DNA from 2 places in the Megamonas hypermegale genome. Region 1 is predicted to be linked to the other one. Evidence: riboswitches for the same ligand, from Rfam matches in the RefSeq annotation. Region 1 holds a riboswitch; the other holds the start of a gene.
The links. A riboswitch is a leader RNA that binds a small molecule or an ion and turns the genes downstream of it on or off. The one in region 1 is predicted to bind ZMP and ZTP.
Positions count from the first base shown of each region.

Region 2: it holds a riboswitch for ZMP and ZTP, as region 1 does, so the genes downstream of both, CKV65_RS09635 (phosphoribosylaminoimidazolecarboxamide formyltransferase) here and CKV65_RS01765 (L-lactate MFS transporter) in region 1, are expected to answer to the same signal.

Region 1 covers NZ_LT906446.1:374,320-379,283, reverse strand. Annotated here, with positions in the region: gene bioF (8-amino-7-oxononanoate synthase) at 1-791, opposite strand, end outside; gene CKV65_RS01775 (6-carboxyhexanoate--CoA ligase) at 810-1,565, opposite strand; gene CKV65_RS01770 (hypothetical protein) at 1,570-2,049, opposite strand; gene CKV65_RS01765 (L-lactate MFS transporter) at 2,171-3,412, opposite strand; ZMP/ZTP riboswitch at 3,488-3,574, opposite strand; gene CKV65_RS01760 (ribonuclease J) at 3,639-4,964, opposite strand, start outside.
Region 2 covers NZ_LT906446.1:1,995,943-2,000,906, reverse strand. Annotated here, with positions in the region: gene thiD (bifunctional hydroxymethylpyrimidine kinase/phosphomethylpyrimidine kinase) at 13-792, shown strand; gene CKV65_RS09635 (phosphoribosylaminoimidazolecarboxamide formyltransferase) at 844-2,019, opposite strand; ZMP/ZTP riboswitch at 2,057-2,136, opposite strand; gene CKV65_RS09630 (ATP-dependent 6-phosphofructokinase) at 2,288-3,253, shown strand; gene CKV65_RS09625 (AzlD domain-containing protein) at 3,337-3,648, opposite strand; gene CKV65_RS09620 (AzlC family ABC transporter permease) at 3,638-4,375, opposite strand; gene CKV65_RS09615 (LysR family transcriptional regulator) at 4,485-4,964, shown strand, end outside.

The sequences.
Region 1 (4,964 bases):
CTGCGAGCTTTATTGATGAGATATTCAATTAAAATTTTCTTGCCAGCGACAAAGCCACCTTCTGAAGCTAATGCCTTACTCAAAGTGCCTAATTGAATGTCTATCTTTCCTTGCAAATGAAAATGTTCTACACTACCATGACCTTTGCCCAAAACACCTGTGGCATGTGCATCATCAACCATAGTTAAAGCATTGTATTTATGCGCTAAATATGCGATTTCATCCAAAGATGCAATATCACCATCCATGCTAAATACGCTATCTGTAACGATTAATTTCGTATTAGAATACGGCAATTTTTTTAATATATTTTCCAAATCTGCCATATTTTTATGAGCATAAATTAAAGTTTTGGCTTTGCTAAGACGACAACCATCAATTATACTTGCATGATTTAATTCATCACTTATAATGTAATCATTAGAACTAGTTAATGCACTGATAGTTCCAACATTAGCCACATATCCAGTATTAAAGACTAATGCTTTTTCTGTAGATTTAAATTCAGCAAGTGCTTGTTCTAATTTTGAAAATAAAATATGTGAACCAGATATCAAGCGAGAACCACCAGAACCTGTGCCGTATTTTTCAATGGCATTGATAGCCGCTTTTTTCACCTCTGGATGATGTGTAAGTCCTAAATAATTATTTGAAGCCATCATTAAATATTCTTCATCATCTTTTATGACTTTAGTGGCAGAAATTGGAATATACGTTATAGGCTTGCGATATAATTGCTGTTGATGCAAAAATTCTATTTCAGTTAAATATTTATTTAAATTATCTTGCATAATAAACTCCATTTCAATTTATAAATTAATATCTACAAGTACGGGTTGTCTTTCAAGATAATTTTGCAAAGCTGTGATATCTACAGGTGTTTTTACAAAAAATACTCTACCGCCTTGACTACTATGTAGTGGTTTCATTTTAGTAATGCGGTGATAAATATTATTAGCAGATACATAACCGATGATATAGTTAGGGTCATCGGACCAACACAATTCGCCTATGACATTAGGCGCAGATAATACTTTACTTGCCAAGACAAGGGCTTCTTGAACATGGTTATCTGTATATCCCAATTCATCAAAATGTTTTTTAGCTTGTAATGTATCTTTAAAGTCCATACGACTAACGCGAATTCCTCTCATGCCTGTATTATCCAAGCGTTTTCCAGTAGTAACATCAATTAAAATAGCACCACGCATATTTTCTTTTAGGGATAATAAAGAAGACATAGCATTATCTATTGCCATTTTAGAAATACCTGCATTGGCTAAAAAATCACAAGCATTTTTATGTCCATCATTTACATCAATAGCATTATATGTTTCCATTTTAAGCATAGGAATAGTTATGATATCTTTAGGCTTTACTTCTTCAATGGTAAGACGGATAAAATCTGCTCTACCTTTTTCATGATTTAGTGCTCGCTTAATTAATGTTTCAGTGATTTTTTGTAAGTCTTGTTTAGTGATTAAACGTTCAGCTCCTGAAATATGATGACCACCATATTCATGAGCACCACCTTTAGCTGAACGCATGCGGATACTGTAGAGCATAATATTATCTCCTTTTATGAATTATTTTCTTTAAGATATTTACCAAAATGGGAGAAGCTATTGCTGTGAAAATAAGCCCTGGGAGTGTGAATAAAAGCATAGAAAAAGTCAAAGCACCTAGATTGCCTAAAAAGAAAAATAGACTAAATCTAGCAATAAGTGATGCGATAGGGCCAGCAATGACAATCATATAAAGATGATTTTGTGCCAAATATAAAAGTAAGCCCACGATTAAGCGAAATTGCATGGCAATTGCTACATTCAATATATTTTGAGTGCCTAAAGCCAAACAAATAATACTGGATAAAATTCCGCTGATGATGTATTTCTTAAAGCCAAATACACTACAAATTGCCACAGCAAGCGGTGCAGATAATTGAAATTCTATACCAGGAATAATATTAGGGATTTTAATAGAGCCTAATATAGAAATCATTGCTACTAAAATAGCGATTTCACACAGTGTAGATGTTTTATACTTCACATTGTTAACCTTATTTTATTTTTAGTTAACATTTTAAATGAAGATAATATAATTGTCAAATAAAAAATGGCATCTTCAAAAGTTATTTCTAACCTTCGAAAATGCCATTTACTTTTTTTATTTATGCCATCATATTATTAGAAATCAATTTTTCTTTACGTGATGTTTTTACCTTCAAAATAATTGCAATGATTAAGCTTATGATGAACAATCCAGAAAATACATATAAGCAAAGCGCATAGCTCTGTGTTGTTTCACGGATAAAAGATAATAATAAAGGACCTGCGATACCAGCCATGCCCCAAGCAGTTAAAATTCTGCCATGAATTGCACTGAGCTGTTTTGTACCAAATAAATCGCTTAAATATGCAGGCATACAAGAGAAACCGCCACCATAGCAAGATACTATAATCAATACAAGTACCTGGAATAAAAACGCTTCTGTTGTATTTGCCAATGCGTAAAAAGCAAAAATTTCAATTAAGAAAAATAATACATAAGTGTTTCTGCGTCCTAAATAATCAGATATAGTTGACCAAGCAATGCGACCAAAACCGTTTATTAAACCGATTACACCAACCATAGAAGCTGCTGCAAGTGGGCTCATTTTTACAACTTCTTGAGCCATTGGAGAAGCAACAGCTAAAAGACCGATACCACAAGTGATATTTGTGAAGAAAACCCACCAAAGTGCATAGAATTTCCAATCTCTTGTAGCTTCACCAACAGTATACTGTCTAATAACAGTAGGAGCTTTAGTTATTGTTGATAATTTTGCTGTATTTAATTTAGTTGGCTGTTTTGGTGGTGGTGCTAAATAAAGAGAAGAAGCACTCATAATCACAACGTATGCACAGCCTAAAATGATGAAATTAGTAACGAGTCCGAAATTAGCAGTGAGTAGTTGCATCAAAGGACCAGCAACAAGACTTGCAAAACCAAATCCCATTATAGCAAGACCAGTTGCAAAACCACGTTTTTCTGGAAAATATTTAACGAGTGTAGATACTGGTGTTATATAACCTATACCAAGACCAATACCACCAATTACACCATAACAAATATAAAGCAAAACTAAATTATGCAAATAAAGTGCTAATGCTGTACCGAACATACCAATACCAAAAAATGTAGTCGCAGTAAGACCACTTACACGTGGGCCGTGTTTTTCAACAAAAGTTCCTAAAAATCCAGCAGAAAGACCTAAAAATAAAATAGCTAAAGAAAAAGTCCATGTCGTTTCCTGTAAGCTAAATCCCATTTGTTCCATAATTGGCTTTGTAAGTACGCTCCAAGCGTATACACTGCCAATACAAATATGAATTCCTACAGCTGATAAAGCGATAAGCCATCTGTTTTTCATGATATAATCTCCTTTACAAAAATTAAACATAAAAGAAAACTTATGCTTCAAACAAAAAACCGTCTGAGCAAAAATTTTCTTTGCCCAGACGGTCGACTTTTCTTTAGCTTTGCGGTTCACGTGGTTAATTCCACTTTAAATCCGTCAGTCCCGCACTGCTTATTAAATTATGCTTTTATTATAACAAATATCTAACACATGTCAACAACAAAATTAATTTTATTTATTAAACTTCCATGATAATCGGTAAAATCATTGGACGACGGCGGGTTTTTTCATATAAATAACGTCCAATAGCTTCACGAATATCATTTTTAAGCACAGACCATTCTGTTATATTATTGGCTAAACAATTTTCAATGGCAGTTGTAACGCGTTCTTTAGCTTCTTCCATCAATGCTTCAGATTCTCTAACATAAACGAAACCACGTGAGACGATATCAGGACCAGCAGCTATGCAACAACGTTCTTTATCCATTGTAACAACTACGATTAAAATACCATCTTGAGAAAGCTGACGACGGTCGCGCAATACGATATTACCTACATCGCCAACACCCAAGCCATCGATTAAAACTTTACCAGCAACTACTTTACCAGCAACATGACCTTCATCGCGTGTGAATTCCAACACTTGGCCATTTTCACTGATAAAGATGTTTTCTTTTGGCATGCCAATGCTTTCAGCTAATTTAGCATGTTTTACTATATGATGATATTCACCATGCACCGGTATAAAGAATTTTGGACGAACCAAATTGTGCATGAGTTTTAATTCTTCTCTACTAGCATGACCAGATACATGAATTCCTTCATCACGGCCATATACAACATCAGCACCTTGTTTCAACAAATTATCAATAGTTCGTGAAACAAGTTTTTCATTACCTGGAATAGGTGTAGCTGATATTATAATCGTATCACCTGGCAAAATACCAACTTTGCGATGATTAGAAGTAGACATACGAGTCAAAGCTGACATTGGTTCTCCTTGGCTACCTGTAGTTATAATGACTATTTGATTTAATGGGTAGTTATTGATTTCATCAACATCAATCAGTACACCTTCTGGAATGTTGAGATATCCCAATTTTATAGAAATATTGACAACATTTATCATACTGCGACCGAGTATAGCTACATGGCGATTGTATTTCACAGCTGTATCGACTACTTGCTGAATGCGATGTACATTAGAAGAAAATGTAGCGATGATAATACGATTTTTTGCCTTGCGGAACGTTCTATCAAACGCAATGCCTACAGTGCGTTCGCTCGGTGTATGGCCTTCACGTTCAGCATTTGTACTATCTGCTAAAAGTGCTAGAACACCTCTATTACCTAAATCAGAGAAAGCTCTAAAATCTGTCATTTTGCCATCAATTGGCGTATAATCAAATTTAAAATCACCTGTATGTACAATCATACCGATAGGTGTTTTTATTGATAAACCACATGCATCTGCAATACTATGATTTACACGAATAAAACCAACAGTAAAGCAACCTGCACTGATTATATCTCCATGATGTACAGGATGGAGTGTACTAGC
Region 2 (4,964 bases), 610 kb from region 1:
TGAGGTAATATTATGAAAAAAGTTTTAACAATTGCTGGTTCAGATTGTAGTGGTGGGGCTGGTATTCAAGCTGATATAAAAACTATAACAGCACATAAAATGTATGCTATGAGTGCCATCACCGCTTTAACTGCACAAAATACTACGGGCGTTTATGGTATTTTAGAAACAGATGCAAAATTTATGGGACTACAACTTGATTGTATCTTTAAAGATATTAATCCTGATGCTGTAAAAATTGGTATGGTAGCTAATAAAGATATCATAAAAACAATTGCTAATAAATTAATTGAATACAAAGCTAAAAATATAGTAGCTGACCCAGTAATGGTTTCTACTGCTGGCAGTCGTTTGATGGAAGAAGATGCTGCTAATACTTTGATTGAAAAATTATTACCACTCGCTACAGTCATAACTCCAAACTTAGCTGAGGCAGAAGTTTTATGTAATTTTCCTATAAAGACTAAGGAAGATTGCATTAAAGCCGCTGAAACTATTTTCAAAAAAATTCCTACAGCTATTTTAATTAAAGGCGGTCATTTAGAAGATTGTGCTGATGATTTACTTTGGGACAATGGTTCTATTCATTGGTTTAAAGGAGAACGCATAGATAATCCTAATACACATGGAACGGGCTGCACACTTTCTTCTGCTATTGCTTCTAATCTTGCCGCTGGACATGACCTTGTAACAAGCATTCAAAATGCCAAAGATTACATCACAGGAGCTTTAAAAGCCAATTTAAATTTAGGTAAAGGCAGTGGGCCTTTAAATCATATGTACAATTTATAATTTATAACGAAAAAAGGTTGAAGCTTAAAGCCTCAACCTTTTATTTTAATATTAATGATGGAATAAACGAATTCCAACAAATGCCATTGCCATATTGTATTTATCACAAGTTTCAATAACATTATCATCACGAATAGAACCGCCACTTTGTGCAACAAATTCTACACCGGATTTATGAGCACGTTCGATATTATCGCCAAATGGGAAGAACGCATCAGAACCGAGAGATACGCCTTTTACTTTAGCAAGCCAAGCTTCTTTTTCTTCTTTAGTAAATACTGGTGGTTTTTCTGTGAATACGCGTTTCCAATCATCGCCACCGAGTAAATCCATATATTCATCGGAGATATATACATCAATTGCATTATCGCGGTCTGGACGGCGAACATCTGGTTTAAATGGTAAGTTCAATACTTGTGGTGCTTGACGTAAATGCCAAATATCTGCTTTATTACCAGCAAGACGAGTACAATGTACACGAGATTGTTGACCTGCACCAATACCGATAGCCTGTCCATCTTTTGCATAACATACGGAATTTGATTGTGTATATTTAAGTGTAATCAATGATATGAGTAAATCACGTTTTGCAGCTTCTGGAATTTCTTTGTTTTTAGTAGGTACATTGTTGAATAATTCTTCTGTGATTTTAATATCGTTGCGTTTTTGTTCAAAAGTAACACCGAATACTTCTTTTGTTTCAAGTTCTGGTGCTTTGTAATCAGGATTCATCTGAATTACAAGATAATTACCTTTGCGTTTTGTCTTTAAGATTTCTAAAGCTTCAGCGCTGTAAGATGGAGCAATGATACCATCGGATACTTCACGAGCTAAGAAACGAGCTGTAGCAGCATCGCATTCATCAGAAAGTGCAGCGAAATCACCATAAGAAGACATACGGTCTGCACCACGAGCGCGAATATAAGCTGTAGCCATAGGTGTGAGTTCTACACCTTCAACAAAATACATTTTCTTTAAAGTATCAGATAATGGCACAGCAACAGCAGCACCTGCTGGGCTTACATGTTTAAATGAAGCTGCTGCTGGTAAACCTGTAGCTTCACGCAATTCACGAACCAATTGCCAGCTATTAAAAGCATCTAAAAGATTAATATATCCTGGTTTGCCATTTAAAACTGTAAATGGTAAATCTTGTCCATCTTTCATATACACACGTGCTGGTTTTTGATTAGGGTTACATCCGTACTTTAATTCCATAGAATTCATTTACGATTTCCTCCTGTAAGTAAATTGATAAATTAATATATTTTGCCCAGACGGTCGGCTGATAATCTACTGTGCTTCATGTAGTTAATTCCACTTCCGTCAGTTACACAGTTTCTAAAATAAAATTTATCATTATATTGCTTTACTTGTCAAGATTAGCATAAGATTTAAAAGGATTTTGTATACCATCTAGCGAAATAATCATAAAATAGAGTTTTTTTATAGATTTATATTGATGTTTTGGAAAAATTTTAGGAGGGTTTTATTTATGGATAAAAATATAGCTGTATTGACTAGTGGTACAGATGCACCTGGCATGAATGCCGCTATTAGAGCTGTTGTTCGTACAATACTTAGCAATGGTTCTCGCGTTTGGGGCGTCTATGATGGATATCGTGGATTAGTTGATGATAATATGGAAGAATTATCTTCTATTTCCGTAGCTGATATAATTCAACGTGGTGGTACTTTCCTTGGTACTAGTTTTTGCAAACGCTGGTACACAAAAGAAGGACGCCAAACAGCTTATGAAAATCTAAAAAAACGTGATATAGATGCACTTATCGTCATCGGTGGTGATGGTAGCTTACGTGGTGCTGAAGAATTTGCTAGAGAAACTGGTTTTCCTGTTATTGGTATCCCTGCAACTATTGAAAATGATATTTGGGGTACAGATTATGCTATTGGCTGTGACACAGCAGCTAACACAATTTTGGAAGCTATCAATAAAATAAGAGATACTGCAGCAGCACATCATCGTATTTTCATCTTAGAAGTAATGGGTAACAAATACGGCTGGCTCGCTACATATACAGCAGTTGCCGGCGGCGGAAATATGGTAATCGTTCCAGATGATGAATACGATCAAGAAAAAGTCGTTGCTAAAGCTAAAAAATTACATGACGAAGGTAAAACTTATCTCGTAATTTTAGCTTCTGAAGGCGTAGGTGATATGCAAGCTTTAGCTAAAGAATTACAAGAAAAAACAGGTGTTTCTACTCGTTTAACTACTTTAGGTTTAGTACAACGCGGTGGTTCTCCAACAGCTAATGACCGTGTGTTTGCTAGTGTTTTAGGTGAACAGGCTGCACTTGCTGCTATATCTGGTTTATATGGTATTGTATTTGGTTTAAATAAAGGACAAATCGTAAGCGTTGATTTACGTGATGCTGTAACCAATAAAAAAGTTTATCCAGAAGACTTAAAACATCTTGCAGAAATCATCTCTTATTGAGAACAAATATTATGCGTTTAAAGATAAAAAGCTGTAATAAATTGAGCTAGCTCAATTTATTACAGCTTTTTTATTCATATAAATTACAAAATAAATAATTCCAAAATAAATACACTACAACAACACGATACAGCGACTTGAAATAAACTTGCTCCAAACCATGCTGTTATAATACCTACAACTAATGCTAATGCTCCTGAAAAAGGACTTTGTGTCGCATTTATTATCGCTGGAAAAGTCATGACAGCTAATGTAATATACGGTACATAATACAAGAAAGATTGTATAAAACGACTTTTTATCTGTTTTTGAATTAAAGTAAGTGGCAAAACACGAATGGCCATACTCACGCCAGCCATTATAAGTATATAAATATAAATTTCACTATTGCTCATTATGTGCCTTCTCCTCTTGTTTTATTGGGAATAAAATTGCTGCAACTGAAGCTAATATAACAGTAAGTAATATTATGCGTGTAGCATCAGATAAATTACAAACATATGGTAAATAATTGGCAATATAACTTGCTACAAAACTTATAAGCACAAATAAACCAATTGTTTTATTTTGATGTGCTGGAGGAATTATTACAGCTAAAAACATACCATATAATGCTACGCTAAATGCGCTGACTAAACTTACAGAAAGTAAATTACCTGCAATAATACCAAGTGCTGTTCCAATAGACCAACATGGCATTGTGACAAGCATTGCTCCATAAGTATAAAATGGATTAAGATATCCAGGGCGTGCAATCGTTATTGCAAAAAGTTCATCTGTAATATCAAAACCAATTAAAAGACGATGATACCACGGCGTATCTGGATGCATACGCTGACTTAAAGCACAACTCATTATTAAATAACGTGAGTTAGCAATCAAAATGACAAGAAACATTTCTAAATATGTAGCCATAGTAGCAATCACTGTAAAACCTGCATATTCACCTGCAGAAGCATTCGTCAAAATACTGGCAAAAAAACCTTGAAACGCAGATAATCCAGCATTTTTAGCAGCAATCCCCAAAGAAAAAGAAACAGCTAGATATCCCAAGGCAATAGGAATACCATCTCGCATACCTTCTTTAAATACTTGTTTGTTATCAGACAAATTCTGATACATGAAATCTCTCCTTTTTTCATATTTTGCATTAATTATTATAACAACCTTATTTACATAAAGAAAACGAATATTTATAATGACTTCATAAGTAATACTAATGGAGGAAAACATGATATCACGTTACGGTATTTTTTGCAAAGTTATTGAACTCACAAGTTTTACAAAAGTCGCTAAACAAATCGGTTATTCACAAAGCGCAATAAGCCAAACGATAAAATCACTTGAGCAAGAATTAGGCGTTATCTTAATTGACCGCAAAAAAGACGGTATAACTCTAACTTCTGATGGAAAAGAATTTTTACCATATCTTCAATCTATTTACCGTGCGGAATGTGCTTTAAAACAAAAACAAAAAGAACTAACTGGATTAGAAAATAGTATTATTCGCATTGGGACTTTTACCAGTGTGAGCCGTAATATCTTACCTCAATTAATGAAGCAATTTAAAAAAATTTATCCCGGTGTAAATTTCATCTTAAAACAAGGAGATTATACCAGCATTCAAAAATGGGTGCAGACAGAAATTGTAGACTTTGGCTTTGTAAATAGCAACGCTGTAAAAGGTATAAAGGTAGAAATACTCTATGAA